DNA from 4 places in the Pantoea sp. PA1 genome. Region 3 is predicted to be linked to each of the others. Evidence: predicted binding sites of a transcription regulator. Region 3 holds the regulator's gene; each other region holds the start of a gene.
What was found. Region 3 encodes PurR, which represses purine synthesis genes. Its sites were predicted from a motif close to CANGCAAACGTTTGCNTG; they were not measured.
Positions count from the first base shown of each region.

Region 1 (3,440 bases), 1.2 Mb from region 3:
GCTGCGTGACGGGGGTGAGCATCATGCCGGCCAGCATACTGACCGCGCCCAGCGACAGCAGCAGCAGAATCGCCTGGGAGGTCCAGGCGCTGACCAGCACACCGGTTAACGCTGAGCTGAGCACAAAGGCCAGCGATCCCCACAGTCGCACCGGTCCATAAGCCAGACCAATCTGCCGTGTCCAGGTGGCGGCCAGCGCATCGCTGAGCGGCACCAGCGGGGAGAAAAAGAGGTTGAAGCCAATCATCACCGCCATCAGCCACATCCACTGCTCACCCACCCAGAATCCGATGATGAACAGGCAGGTCATCAGGGCCAGCAGCCGCAGCGCCGTAATCAGCCGGGCAGGATTTCTGACCTGAGACGCGATAAGCAGGCTGCCGACAAAGCGCGCCACCATGCCACAGCCCAGCAGCAGGCCGATTTTTTCTGCATCCAGACCGGTGCCTTTCAGCCACACGCCCCAGAATGGCAGGTAGATGCCGTAACAGAAGAAGTAAGTGAAGTAGCCCAGTCCGAGCCATCTGGCGGAGCCGATTGCCATATTCCCTCCAGCAGGTTTGCTGCCTTGCAGCACAGGTGGGCGCTACTCTGGCAGAGCGCCACCGAACAGGCAATAAAAAAGGATGGCAGATGCCATCCTTTTTGTGGTGTCTTACAACAGGTTAGCGATTAAGCGTAGACCGGCAGACGACCGCAGATTTCCAGTACTTTCTGCTTCGTGCGCTCAATAGTCGCTTCGTCGTTGACGTTGTCCAGCACGTCCGCGATCCAGCCAGCCAGTTCACGCACGTCTGCTTCTTTAAAGCCACGACGCGTGACGGCCGGGGTACCGATACGGATACCCGAGGTGACAAACGGGCTCTTCGGATCGTTTGGCACGCTGTTTTTGTTGACGGTGATGTTGGCACGGCCCAGTGCGGCATCCGCTTCTTTACCGGTCATGTTTTTGCTCACCAGATCGATCAGGAACAGATGGTTATGGGTTCCGCCAGAGACGATGTCGTAACCGCGCTCAATCAGCACCTCTACCATCGCTTTGGCGTTTTTTGCCACCTGCTGCTGGTAGGTTTTGAACTCCGGCTCCATCGCCTCTTTGAAGGCTACCGCTTTACCGGCGATAACGTGCATCAGAGGACCACCCTGACCGCCCGGGAAGACCGCAGAGTTGAGCTTTTTGTAGAAATCTTCGTCGCCGTTCTTTGCCAGAATGATGCCGCCACGCGGACCCGCCAGGGTTTTGTGGGTGGTGGAGGTGACGATGTGCGCATGCGGAACCGGGCTCGGATAGACCTCAGCCGCGACCAGACCGGCAACGTGCGCCATGTCGACGAACAGCCAGGCACCGACGCTGTCGGCGATTTCACGCATTTTTGCCCAGTCGCAGACGCCGGAGTAGGCAGAGAAGCCGCCCACGATCATTTTTGGCTTGTGGGTCTGCGCCAGTTCAGCCAGCTCGTCATAGTCGATTTTACCGGTTTCATCGATGCCGTAAGCAACCACGTTATAGAGTTTGCCGGAGAGGTTAACCGGTGAGCCGTGAGTCAGGTGTCCACCGTGCGCCAGGTTCATCCCAAGGATGGTGTCGCCCGGCTGCAGCAGCGCGGTGTAGACGGCGAAGTTTGCCTGTGAACCGGAGTGAGGCTGCACGTTAGCGTAGTCGGCACCAAACAGCGCTTTTGCGCGATCGATCGCCAGCTGCTCAACGATATCAACGTATTCACAACCGCCGTAGTAGCGTTTACCCGGATAGCCTTCAGCGTATTTGTTGGTGAGCTGAGAACCCTGCGCCTGCATAACACGCGGGCTGGTGTAGTTTTCAGAAGCAATCAGTTCAATGTGCTCTTCCTGACGCACTTTCTCCTGCTCCATCGCCTGCCACAACTCGGCATCATAATCGGCAATGTTCATATCACGCTTTAACATCCGGATCTCCTGACTCAGCTAACTTTCTGACGGTATTTGCTCCCTCTGGGAGCGAAGGCCAACAGTGTAAACCGTTTTAACAGGTGAAGGTAGGGTGAACCGCCTCTTTTTACGCAAACGATTGGCTGACGGGTGGCACTGCTTTTTTACACCTTTTCTCCCCTCTCCGGCCCGCCGATTCCGCGTCTGATAACAGGCGCTTTTTTCCGGATGCACGGAAAAGTTGCCACCGGCAGCCGGTGAAAACTGACCGGCGGGTTTACAGCAGAAGCGAGACGGTATTAAGATGCATTTAAAATGCAACTTTAAAGATGAGGTCACTGATATGCTTGATGCACAGACAATCGCCGCTGTTAAATCGACCCTCCCTGCCGTCGCCGCCTGCGGTCCGAAGCTGACCGCGCACTTTTACGAACGCATGCTGACCCGCCACCCTGAGCTGAAAAACGTTTTCAACATGAACAATCAGCGCAACGGTGCTCAGCGCGAAGCCCTGTTTAACGCTATCTGCGCCTATGGCGCGAATCTGGAGAATCTGGCCGTGCTGCTGCCCGCCGTAGAGAAGATTGCGCAGAAGCACACCAGCCTGAATATTCAGCCTGCGCAGTACGCTATCGTCGGGGAGAATCTGCTGGCAACGCTGCGCGAGCTGCTGAATCCGGGTGAAGAGGCGCTGGCCGCGTGGGGACGGGCCTATGGCGTGCTGGCAGATCTGTTCATCCAGCGTGAGGAGGAGATTTATCAGGCGACAGAGAACCAGCGCGGTGGCTGGCGCGGCACCCGTGCGTTTCGCATCAGCGTGATTGAACAGCAGAGTGAGGTGATCAAAAGCTTTACCCTGACGCCGGTTGGCGGGGGGCCGGTAGCGGCCTTTAAACCGGGTCAGTATCTGACCGTTCATCTGCAGCCCGCCTCTTTCGACCATCGTCAGATCCGTCAGTATTCGCTTACTCACCTCAGCAACGGCAGAGATTACCGTATCGCGGTGAAACGTGAAGCCGCGGGCAGCGTCTCCGGCTGGCTGCATCACCATGCCTGCGAAGGTGATGTGCTGCAGCTGACTGCGCCGCACGGGGATTTCTTCCTTGAAGTCACCCCTGCTACGCCGGTGGCGCTGATCTCCGCGGGCGTGGGTCAGACGCCGATGCTGGCGATGCTGCATGCGCTGGCCGCCGGTCATCATCGCGCGCCGGTCAGCTGGCTGCACGCGGCAGAGAACGGCAGACAGCATGCGTTCCGCAATGAAGTGGCCGCGACAGGCGCACAGCTGGCCGATTTCACCCACCGGGTCTGGTATCGTGAGCCCGCAGCTGAGGATGCCAGGCACTATGATGCTCAGGGCGTGATGGATCTCAACGCCCTCTCTGCACGGCTGGCCTCACCCGCTACCCACTTCTATCTCTGCGGTCCGCTGGCTTTTATGGAGCACGTGGTGGCGCAGCTGCGGGATGCCGGCGTGGCAGACACACGCATTCATTACGAAATGTTTGGCCCGCATAAAGGCATGTAATGAG
Region 1 covers NZ_JBXGEE010000001.1:2,165,799-2,169,238, forward strand. The annotation lists gene AC1V0D_RS10370 (3-phenylpropionate MFS transporter) at 1-544, opposite strand, end outside; gene glyA (serine hydroxymethyltransferase) at 673-1,926, opposite strand; gene hmpA (NO-inducible flavohemoprotein) at 2,252-3,436, shown strand.
Region 1: glyA (serine hydroxymethyltransferase) is a predicted target of PurR. The motif match lies at 2,037-2,054, and genes of this name have one in related genera.

Region 2 (3,440 bases), on a different contig from region 3:
CGTCAGCACCCGGCCGGGGTTTCGCATAAACAGCTCCAGCAGCGCCAGCTCCCGGCTTTTCAGCGCAATGGTTTCCCCCTCGCGCATCACGCTGTGACCGCCGGGGATCAGCACCACATTGCCGTGACGAAGTTCAGGCTGAAGCTGGCCGTGCCGGCGGCGAATCAACGCCTGCAGGCGCGCGGCCACCTCGGTCAGGGCAAAAGGTTTACACAGATAGTCATCGGCGCCCTGCTGCAGCCCTTCGACCCGCTGGTCGAGTGCATCGCGCGCGGTCAGGATTAACACCGGAACATCTTTGCCCTGCTGCCGCCACTGTCGCAGAATATCGAGCCCGTCGCGTTCGGGCAGAGAGAGATCCAGAATCACCGCATCCCAGGGGGCCGCGTCCAGCGCGTTAAAGCCCGCCTCACCGGAGGTAAACCAGTCAACGCTGAAGCCCAGCCTGCTCAGCCCTGCCTTAATACCGTCACCAATTAAGCGATCGTCTTCAATCAGTAAAATACGCATGATGTCTCCCTGTTCCGATAGCGTTTTATACGAAGCCCCCTTCTGCTTGTACAGCTGATTCCGGCAAATATCGTCTATTTTTAATGCTTAAGAAGCTGTTAAGAACTCTGTGGTCAACTGAGCCTGTTCCACCCGGACCGACCACTAAAAAAGGGGTACACCATGAAAAAGCACGCTGCTATTCTGACCGTCGTTATGCTGGCTTCCGCGCCGGTTTTTGCTGCACAGCAGGGCGGATTTGTTGATCCCAGTGCGCCCGCCGCACAGACGAAGGCTGCCGCTGGCCAGGGCGGTTTTCGTGCCGACCAGACCAGTGTGGTGACGGTGAAGCAGGCGGAAGAGATGAAAGATGACAGCTGGATCACCGTGCGCGGCAAGCTGGAGAAACAGATCGGCGATGAAGATTATCTGTTCCGCGACCAGACCGGCACGATGAAAGTTGAAATCGACCACAAGCACTGGAACGGCCAGACCATCTCACCGAAAGACAATGTTGAGCTGACGGGTGAGCTGGATAAAGATTTCAACAGCATTGAGATGGACGTCAAACAGGTTAAGAAACTGCCTTAATCTTTTTTTCAGGCCCGCGCCTCTCCCGGCGCGGGACGCTTTCCTCCTCTGTCCATCTCCTCTCTGTTTTGTGCTGAACCCTTGCTGCCCGTTTTTTCCGGCGTTAAGTTTGCCAGCCGCCTGAGACTGCCTTCACGATCCTTTTTTCAGCCCCTCTCCTGCCCTAATTCAAATTCTCGCCCGCGTAAGCGAAACGTTTCGATAGCGATCACAGATTTCTTCTTTGCTGGTTGAGTTGATGGCGGCATTTCATACACTCCTGTCAGCGAAACGTTTCGCTGTGGAGTGAAAAGATGAAAAAAGGTCGCCTGTTAAACGCTGAACTCTCTCATGTGATTGCCCGCCTGGGACACACGGATACGCTGACGATTGCGGATGCTGGCCTGCCGATTCCGGCCGGTCCGCAGCGTATTGATCTGGCGCTCACGCCGGGTACGCCCGATTTTATGCAGGTGGTGAATGCGGTTGTCCTGGAGATGCAGGTAGAAAGCGCCCTGATGGCGGAGGAGATTCAGCAGCACAATCCCCCTCTTCACCGTGCGCTGATTGCCGCACTCGAAGCCCTGCAGCAGCAGCAGGGGAACGTCATCACCATCCGCTACCTCTCGCATGAACAGTTCAAACAACACACGCAGCGTAGCCAGGCGGTCATTCGCAGCGGGGAGTGCTCTCCGTTTGCCAATGTCATCCTCAGCGCCGGTGTGACCTTCTGAGGCCGCTATGCAACCTTTACTGCAACTCGACGGCATTGAAAAATCCTTTCCGGGGGTGAAAGCCCTTAAGGGTGCCTCGCTGAATGTCCGCGCAGGTCGCGTGATGGCGCTGGTCGGAGAGAACGGCGCAGGCAAGTCCACCATGATGAAAGTCCTGACCGGGATCTACCAGTATGATGCCGGTACGCTGCGCTGGCTCGGCAAAGAGACCCGCTTCAGTGGGCCGAAAGCGTCGCAGGAAGCGGGCATTGGCATCATCCATCAGGAACTGAACCTGATCCCGCAGTTAACCGTGGCGGAAAACATTTTTCTTGGTCGCGAATATGTCAGCCGGTTTGGCCGTATTCAGTGGCAACGCATGTATGCCGAAGCCGACGCGCTGCTCAAACGCCTCAATCTGCGCTTCAGCAGCCACAAGCTGGTGGGCGAGCTGTCGATTGGCGATCAGCAAATGGTCGAAATCGCCAAAGTGCTGAGCTTTGAATCGCAGGTGATCATCATGGATGAGCCGACCGACGCGCTGACCGATACCGAAACGCTGTCGCTGTTCCGGGTGATCAATGAGCTGAAAGCGCAGGGCTGCGGCATCGTCTACATCTCGCATCGCATGAAAGAGATCTTTGAGATCTGCGATGACGTCACGGTGTTCCGCGACGGGCAGTTTATTGCGGAGCGTCCGGTCAGCGCGCTGACCGAAGAGAGCCTGATCGAGATGATGGTCGGGCGCAAACTGGAAGATCAATATCCCCGTCTGGATCAGGCGCCCGGCGACGTGCGGCTGAAAGTGGAAAACGTCAGCGGACCGGGCGTGGATAAGGTCAGCTTCAGCCTGCGCAAAGGCGAAATTCTGGGTATCTCCGGCCTGATGGGCGCGGGCCGTACCGAACTGATGAAGGTGCTTTATGGCGCGCTGCCGCGCCACGAAGGCAAACTGTGGCTCAGCGGCCGCGAAGTGGTAACGCGTTCGCCACAGGATGGGCTGGCTAACGGCATCGTCTATATCTCCGAGGATCGTAAGCGCGACGGCCTAGTGCTGGGCATGTCGGTAAAAGAGAACATGTCGCTGACGGCGTTACGTTATTTCAGTCGCGGCAGCGGGTCACTGAAGCACGCGGCAGAGCAGCTGGCGGTCGGCGATTTTATCCGGCTGTTCAATGTGAAAACGCCCTCAATGGAGCAGCCGATTGGCCTGCTTTCCGGGGGTAACCAGCAGAAAGTGGCGATTGCCCGCGGACTGATGACCCGGCCCAACGTACTGATTCTGGACGAACCGACCCGCGGTGTGGATGTCGGCGCGAAGAAAGAGATCTATCAACTGATTAACCAGTTCAAGGCCGAAGGGCTGAGCATCATCCTCGTTTCCTCGGAAATGCCGGAAGTGCTGGGCATGAGCGACCGGATTCTGGTGATGCATGAAGGCCGTATCAGCGGCGAATTTACCCGGGAAGACGCCACTCAGGAACGTCTGATGGCCGCCGCCGTAGGCAAGCAACACAGCGAGGATTTAGTGGTATGACAACCCAAACGTTACCTGCCAGCCGCCGCTGGTTTAGCAAAAGCTGGTTACTGGAGCAGAAGTCGCTGATTGCGCTGATGGTGCTGATCGCCGTGGTCGCCAGTCAGAGTCCGAACTTCTTTACCGTCGCG
Region 2 covers NZ_JBXGEE010000006.1:5,506-8,945, reverse strand. The annotation lists gene qseB (quorum sensing response regulator transcription factor QseB) at 1-510, opposite strand, end outside; gene AC1V0D_RS18725 (YgiW/YdeI family stress tolerance OB fold protein) at 673-1,080, shown strand; gene rbsD (D-ribose pyranase) at 1,374-1,793, shown strand; gene rbsA (ribose ABC transporter ATP-binding protein RbsA) at 1,801-3,309, shown strand; gene rbsC (ribose ABC transporter permease) at 3,306-3,440, shown strand, end outside.
Region 2: rbsD (D-ribose pyranase) is a predicted target of PurR. The motif match lies at 1,344-1,361, and genes of this name have one in related genera.

Region 3 (3,440 bases):
AAAAGAACTGGACTAGAATGGCTTCGGCGCTGATCCTGGATCAGATTAATCTCAACTTTGTCGCGGTGCGTAGTGGCCCTGACAACTTAACTACTTAATGGACTATGCGTTTAATCATTACGCTTTTTATGCTGGCCTTTGCGCAACTGTTCTTCAACATCGCCGCCGCGTCTCCGCACGCTCCGGTGAACGTCAGTACGCATAAAGCAGAGAAAAAGAGTGCGCGCGAGGATGAGCGCCGCAAACGTCGCGTGGTGAAAACCACGACAAAAAAAACCCGTCTCAGCCCGGTTCAGAAGCTCAAAACGAAAAAACAGAAAAAAGTTGAACTGACCGCTAAACAGACACCTGCCAAAAAAACCTCGCTTAAGACCGCCCGACTCAGCACCAAAGAGAAAAAACGCTACGGCCACCAGCGCCTGCTGAAAAACGCGGATGCCAGCGAGACCGGCACCATTAAAATGAGCAAATCTCACCGTCAGCGCTACCAGAAAGCGCGTGAAACAGCGATGACCAAGCTCATGGGCCAGCTGGGCAAACCTTATCAGTGGGGCGGCACCTCCCCCCACACCGGCTTCGACTGCAGCGGATTGGTCTGGTACGCCTATAAAGATCTGGTGAAGTTTAAAATTCCGCGCACCGCTAACGAGATGTATCACCTGCGTGACGCTGCCCCTATCAAACGTGAGTCACTGGAAAAAGGCGATCTGGTCTTCTTCCGCATTAATGGCCGCGGAACCGCGGATCACGTCGGGGTTTACCTGGGTGACGGCAAGTTTATTCAGTCACCGCGTACCGGCAAAGATATTCAGATCAGTGCGTTAGGGGAAGATTACTGGCAGCGTCACTACATAGGTGCGCGTCGTGTAATGACGCCGAAAACCATTCGCTGAGCTGATGCAGTGTCAGAAAAAAGCCGAGAGAAGTCCCGGCTTTTTTATCAGTGCAGTACAGCGGTAAAACTAAAGGCCACAATCATCAGCAGGCAGCCGACAGTGGTCATTAACGCCAGTTTAAGATCGGTACTCATGGGTTGCTCTTTAACCACGTAATCATTGTGGTTATTCTATTTTCCCACAGCCGTGGGTAAAAATCTCGTTTTATCCGTTCAGCCTTGTTAGAATCCCGCCCTTGTTGCGCAACGCGCGCAGCCCTGATTCCGTTTGCGCACTTTTTCAGGCATTTATTCTCCGTCGGCCGCCGGTTTAATGCGCCATAACACGGCATTTTTGCGGAAAATACCCTGAGCAGACGCAAACGTTTAACACTACGCTTATCATACAGTTAGATAAGTCCTGGAGTCCGATTTTCATGGCAACAATTAAAGATGTGGCAAAACGCGCTGGCGTCTCCACGACCACGGTTTCGCACGTCATCAATAAAACCCGCTTCGTGGCTGAAGAGACGCGCGATGCGGTCTGGCAGGCGATCAAGGAACTGCACTACTCGCCGAGCGCCGTGGCGCGCAGCCTGAAGGTGAATCACACCCGGACGCTGGGGCTGCTGGCCACCTCCAGCGAAGCGCCCTATTTCGCTGAGATTATCGAAGCGGTCGAGAATCACTGTTTTGACAAAGGCTATACGCTGATTCTGGGGAATGCGCATAACGATCTGCAAAAACAGCGCGCCTACCTCAGCATGATGGCGCAGAAGCGCGTCGATGGCCTGCTGGTCATGTGCTCTGAATACCCGGACGACCTGCTGCAGATGCTGGAAGAGAACCGCAATATCCCGATGGTGGTGATGGACTGGGGCGAGTCGCGTGCCGACTTCACCGATACGGTGCTGGATAACGCCTTCCAGGGTGGCTATCTGGCGGGACGCTATCTGATTGAGCGCGGCCACCGCGACATCGGCGCCATCCCCGGTCAGATGGAGCGCAACACCGGGGGCGGACGTCATGCCGGTTTCCTTAAGGCGCTGGAAGAGGCGGGCATTCAGCCGCGCGCCGAGTGGATTGTGCAGGGTGACTTTGAGCCGGAGTCGGGCTATCAGGCGATGCAGCAGATCCTGTCGCAGAAGCAGCGCCCGACGGCGGTGTTCTGCGGTGGCGACATCATGGCTATGGGGGCGATTTGCGCCGCTGACGAGATGGGTCTGCGCGTTCCGCAGGACATTTCGGTGATCGGTTATGACAATGTGCGCAACGCGCGCTATTTTGCGCCTGCACTGACCACCGTCCATCAGCCCAAGGCTCAGCTGGGTGAGAAGGCGCTGGATATGCTGCTTGATCGCATCACCAGCAAGCGCGAAGTGTCACAAACGATTGAAGTCCATCCCACGCTGATTGAACGCCGTTCAGTTGCGGATGGTCCGTTCCGCGACTATCGCCGTTAATCCTCGCTTAACCACTCCTGATTAAGCGTTTGCGCATCACCCAGATAGCTGAGTAACCAGCCTGTTGCCGGTGATGCGCGATCCTCTGCCCAGCTGACACAGCAGGGGCTGTCCGGAAACGCCTGCGGCAGCGTCAGTTCCACCAGCGCGCCGCTGTCGAGCAGTGGCCGGGCCAGATGGCCCGGCACCATCGCCACGCACAATCCCGCCTGCACACACTCCAGCCCGGTTTGCCATTCCGGCACCACCAGCCTGCGCTGATTGTCCAGCGTCCACGTCATGCGCCGCGGCAGCGCCCGTGACGTATCCTCCAGCACCAGCGACGGCCAGTGACGCAGCGTGTCATCATCAATCCGGGTCGCCTGCGTCAGAGGATGGTCGGGTGCCACCACGCAGCGCCAGTTGAGCTTCCCCATATCCCGGAACGCAAACCGTCCGCCAACCGGTATCGCCTGGGTCGCGCCAATCGCGACATCGACCCGGCCATCGGCCAGGGCATCCCAGACCCCGTTGAAGACCTCATAACTGATGTGCAGCTCCATGTCCGGAAAGTGGCGATAAAAATCGTTAACCAGCTGCCGGGTACGCTGCGGTTTGGCGATGCGATCAACGGCAATGCTTAGCTGTCCGCGCCAGCCGTTAGCCAGCTGCTGACACTGCTGCCGGGTTGCGAGCATTTTTTTGATGACGCTGCGCCCTTCCCTGACAAAATGCTCCCCCGCCGGGGTCAGTACCACTTCACGGTGCTGACGCTCAAACAGCGGCACCGCCAGCCAGGTTTCCAGCTGGCGAACCGTATAGCTGATGGCAGACGGCACCCGATGTAACTCCTGCGCGGCGGCGCTGAAACTGCCCCCGCGTGCAACCGCGTCAACCACTTCCAGTGCATACTCTGACCACATAATCTGCCTTCAAAAATTTTAACAGCAACCGGCAAATATTACCGTTTCACAGCCGCAAACGCACCTTTTACACTCTGCCGCGTTTACCCTGCAAAATGAGAATCTGATGTTGTCGAATATAGGATTTATGCCCTACCTCGCTCTGCTCAGCATGCTGGGCTTTTTAGCCACCGATATGTACCTGCCCGCCTTTGGCGCGAT
Region 3 covers NZ_JBXGEE010000001.1:975,989-979,428, reverse strand. The annotation lists gene AC1V0D_RS04830 (C40 family peptidase) at 105-893, shown strand; gene cydH (cytochrome bd-I oxidase subunit CydH) at 941-1,030, opposite strand; gene purR (HTH-type transcriptional repressor PurR) at 1,312-2,337, shown strand; gene punR (DNA-binding transcriptional activator PunR) at 2,334-3,239, opposite strand; gene punC (purine nucleoside transporter PunC) at 3,346-3,440, shown strand, end outside.

Region 4 (3,440 bases), 610 kb from region 3:
GCGGAGATTCTGGCACTGCGGCTGGGCTGGGATCTCACCAGTTTTGGCGCGGACGACTTTCTGCAGACCGGGCTGACGCTGTTTACGCTGCGCAACGGTTCGCCCGGCGGACAGCCGTGGCACAAACCCTATGCGGAGAAGATTCTGCACGTGCGCGACGGGCAGCTGACGCCGATGCACTATCATCCGCGCAAGATGGAAGACATCATCAATCGCGGCGGCGGGAATCTGATTGTCGAACTGCATAACCGCGACGGCGCGGCACTGGCTGACTCGCCGGTCACGGTGTCGCTGGATGGTCTGCGCCAGACCCACGCTGCGGGTTCGCAGCTGCGGCTCTCACCGGGTGAAAGCGTGACCCTTGAGGCGGGCCTCTGGCACAGCTTCTGGGGCGAACCGGGTTTTGGCGACGTGCTGGTGGGCGAGGTGTCGATGCCCAATGATGACGAAAACGACAACGTGTTCCTGACGCCACTGGCCCGCTTCAATCCGCTTGAAGAGGATGAAGCGCCGCGCTGGCTGCTCTGTAATGACTACGCCCGCGGCTTTACCTGACCCTCCCGGACGCTGATCATCCCTTCGCATGGTCTCCGGGATCGGACTGCCTCATCTTTCTTATACTGCGGGCAGGCGGTTCACCAGACAGCCGTGCGTACTCGCGCGTAAACTGCGTCAGACTTTCATCGCCCACATCCGCCGCCACGGCGGCGACATTGCCAGGACGCAGCGCGACTCAGGCGATCTGGCTGGTGCGCGGGGCGGTTTCAGGTTTCATTACGTCAGCCGAAAAGACATAGCCCAGCCCGCGAATGGTGCGGATCAGATCGGGCTGATGCGGGTTGATTTCGATTTTGCGGCGCAGGCGCATGATCAGCACGTCGATGGTGCGGTCAAACACATCCAGACTTTCGCTGTGGGTCAGCTCCAGCAGCTGATCGCGGGTCAGCACCTTGCGGGCGTGACGCACCAGCGCCCGCAGCAGGCTGAACTCGCCCTGGGTCAGCGGCACCAGCTCGCGCTGCGGATTGAACAGCTGGCAGCGACTGTCGTCCAGCTGCCAGCCGCCGAATCGCCAGCCCGCCGGTTCCGCTTCGCTCTGGACAGGACGTGCGCCGCGCCGCAGGGCCGCCCGGGTGCGCGCCACCACCACGCGCGGATTAAAGGGTTTGGCGATATAATCATCGGCACCCATCTCCAGGCCGACCACCATCTCCGCTTCGGAACCCATACCGGTCAGCATGATCACCAGCACCTCGGGGCGCTGACGCTGCAACTGCTGCAGCACCAGCAGTCCGTTGGTGTCGGGCAGCATCATATCCAGCATCACCAGCGTGATCTCCGGGTGCGTGCTGAGCATCAACAGCGCCTCTTTTCCCTGATGACAGCAGTAGACCTTTAACTGATGTTCACCTAACGCATCCTGCAGGACGTCGCAGACAGCAGGATCATCATCCACCACCAAAATCGCTGGCTTCATGGCGCGGCCTCAATGTTACGAAAGAGTTAATTCAGGAGTCTACACAGGCCAGAAAAGTGCGCTGAGGCAGCGTGCTGAAACGTGACACGCCTCGCCCGTGACTGTGCGGAAGCGTGCGCTGGCGCAGAGTTTTGCGGGGGTGGCAAAGGGAGGCAGGAAAACGATTGCGCATCATCGGTGCATTGCACCATAATCGCGCCTCGTTTTGGTTCGGAATTCTCTGAGGCGCATCCGGCTCTGCCAGGTAATCGATTGCGTCGGTAAGTGGCATGGCAATTGCTTTGGGCAGTGGGTCAGTCAGGGATTTCAGACGATTCCGGCAGGTCAGTATGCAGCGGCCGGTATCCGCATCCCGAAAACAGAATAATCAGCATGCAACCCCCTTTGGCAAGCGAGACCCACACCGGTGCGGTCTCCTGTATCGAGAGATGATGATGTTAGAAAAACTATTCAAACTCAAAGCGCATAACACGACGGTTCGTACCGAGATTATCGCCGGGATCACCACCTTCCTGGCGATGGCCTATATTCTGTTTGTTAACCCGAGCATTCTGGGCGCGACCGGCATGGATAAGGGCGCCGTATTTGTCGCGACCTGTCTGGCAGCGGCGATTGGCTGTGCGCTGATGGGGCTGATCGCTAACTACCCGATTGCACTGGCACCGGGCATGGGGCTGAACGCCTTCTTCACCTATACCGTCGTACTGCACATGGGCTACACCTGGCAGATTGCGCTGGGTGCGGTGTTTCTCTCGGCAGTGATTTTCTTTGCGATGTCGCTGTTTAAAATCCGTGAGTGGATTATTGCCAGTATTCCGCTGCCGCTGCGCGCGGGGATTGGTGCCGGTATTGGCCTGTTTCTGGCGATCATTGCGCTGGAAGGCGCAGGCATTGTGGTCGATAACCCGGCGACGCTGGTGGGCATTGGCGATCTGACAAAACCGGGTCCGCTGCTGGCGATGCTTGGCTTTGTGGTGATTGTGGTGCTGGAAGCGCGTCGCGTAACCGGTGCCGTGCTGATCGGTATTCTGCTGGTAACCTTTATCTCTATGGGCATTGGCCTGTCGCCGTTTGCCGGGGTCTTCTCTGCACCACCGTCGATCGCACCGACCTTTATGCAGCTTGATATCGCTGGCGCGTTTAACGTCGGCCTGGTCAGCGTGATTTTTGCCTTCCTGTTTGTGGATGTGTTTGATAACACCGGCACCCTGCTGGGCGTCACCAAGCGCGCCGGTCTGGCGGATGAGCAGGGTAACGTGCCGAAGATGGGCCGTGCGCTGATTGCTGACAGTGCGGCTGCGCTGTTTGGTTCGCTGCTGGGCACATCAACCACCACCAGCTATGTGGAGTCGGCGGCGGGCGTGAGTGCGGGTGGCCGCACCGGCCTGACGGCGATCGTGGTCGCCGTGCTGTTCCTGCTGGCGCTCTTCTTCTCACCGCTGGCCTCCAGCGTGCCGGTCTATGCCACCGCGCCCGCGCTGCTGTTTGTGGCCGTGCTGATGACATCCAGTCTGGCGGATATTGACTGGAAAGATATCACGACTGCTGCCCCGGTGACGGTTACCGCGCTGACCATGCCACTGACCTATTCCATCGCCAACGGTATCGCTTTTGGATTTATTACCTGGACGCTGGTGAAACTGCTGAGCGGTCGCGCCAGAGAGGTCAATGCCGCGCTGATTATCCTGTCGATTCTGTTTGTAATTAAGCTGGGCTGGCTGAGCGCCTGATGGTGGCCTGGCGGCGGGGTGGCTCTGAGAGGGTTTCGCCTGTCGGGGGGAGGGAGTTATTACCTGGCGGCGGGCTGCTCCGAGAAGGTTTCGCCCGCCAGGCGTGAGGGAGTTTCAGCCTGCCCGTGCAGGCGGACGCGTCAAGGGGCGGACGCCCGCCCCTTAACAATCCCGGCGTCCGGCAGCCTCCGCGCCCCGCGTTGCGGGGTGCCTTCGTCACGCCCTGCGGCCGA
Region 4 covers NZ_JBXGEE010000001.1:1,584,827-1,588,266, reverse strand. The annotation lists gene AC1V0D_RS07850 (D-lyxose/D-mannose isomerase) at 1-555, shown strand, start outside; gene AC1V0D_RS07845 (response regulator) at 734-1,477, opposite strand; gene AC1V0D_RS07840 (NCS2 family permease) at 1,909-3,207, shown strand.
Region 4: AC1V0D_RS07840 (NCS2 family permease) is a predicted target of PurR. The motif match lies at 1,631-1,648, and genes of this name have one in related genera.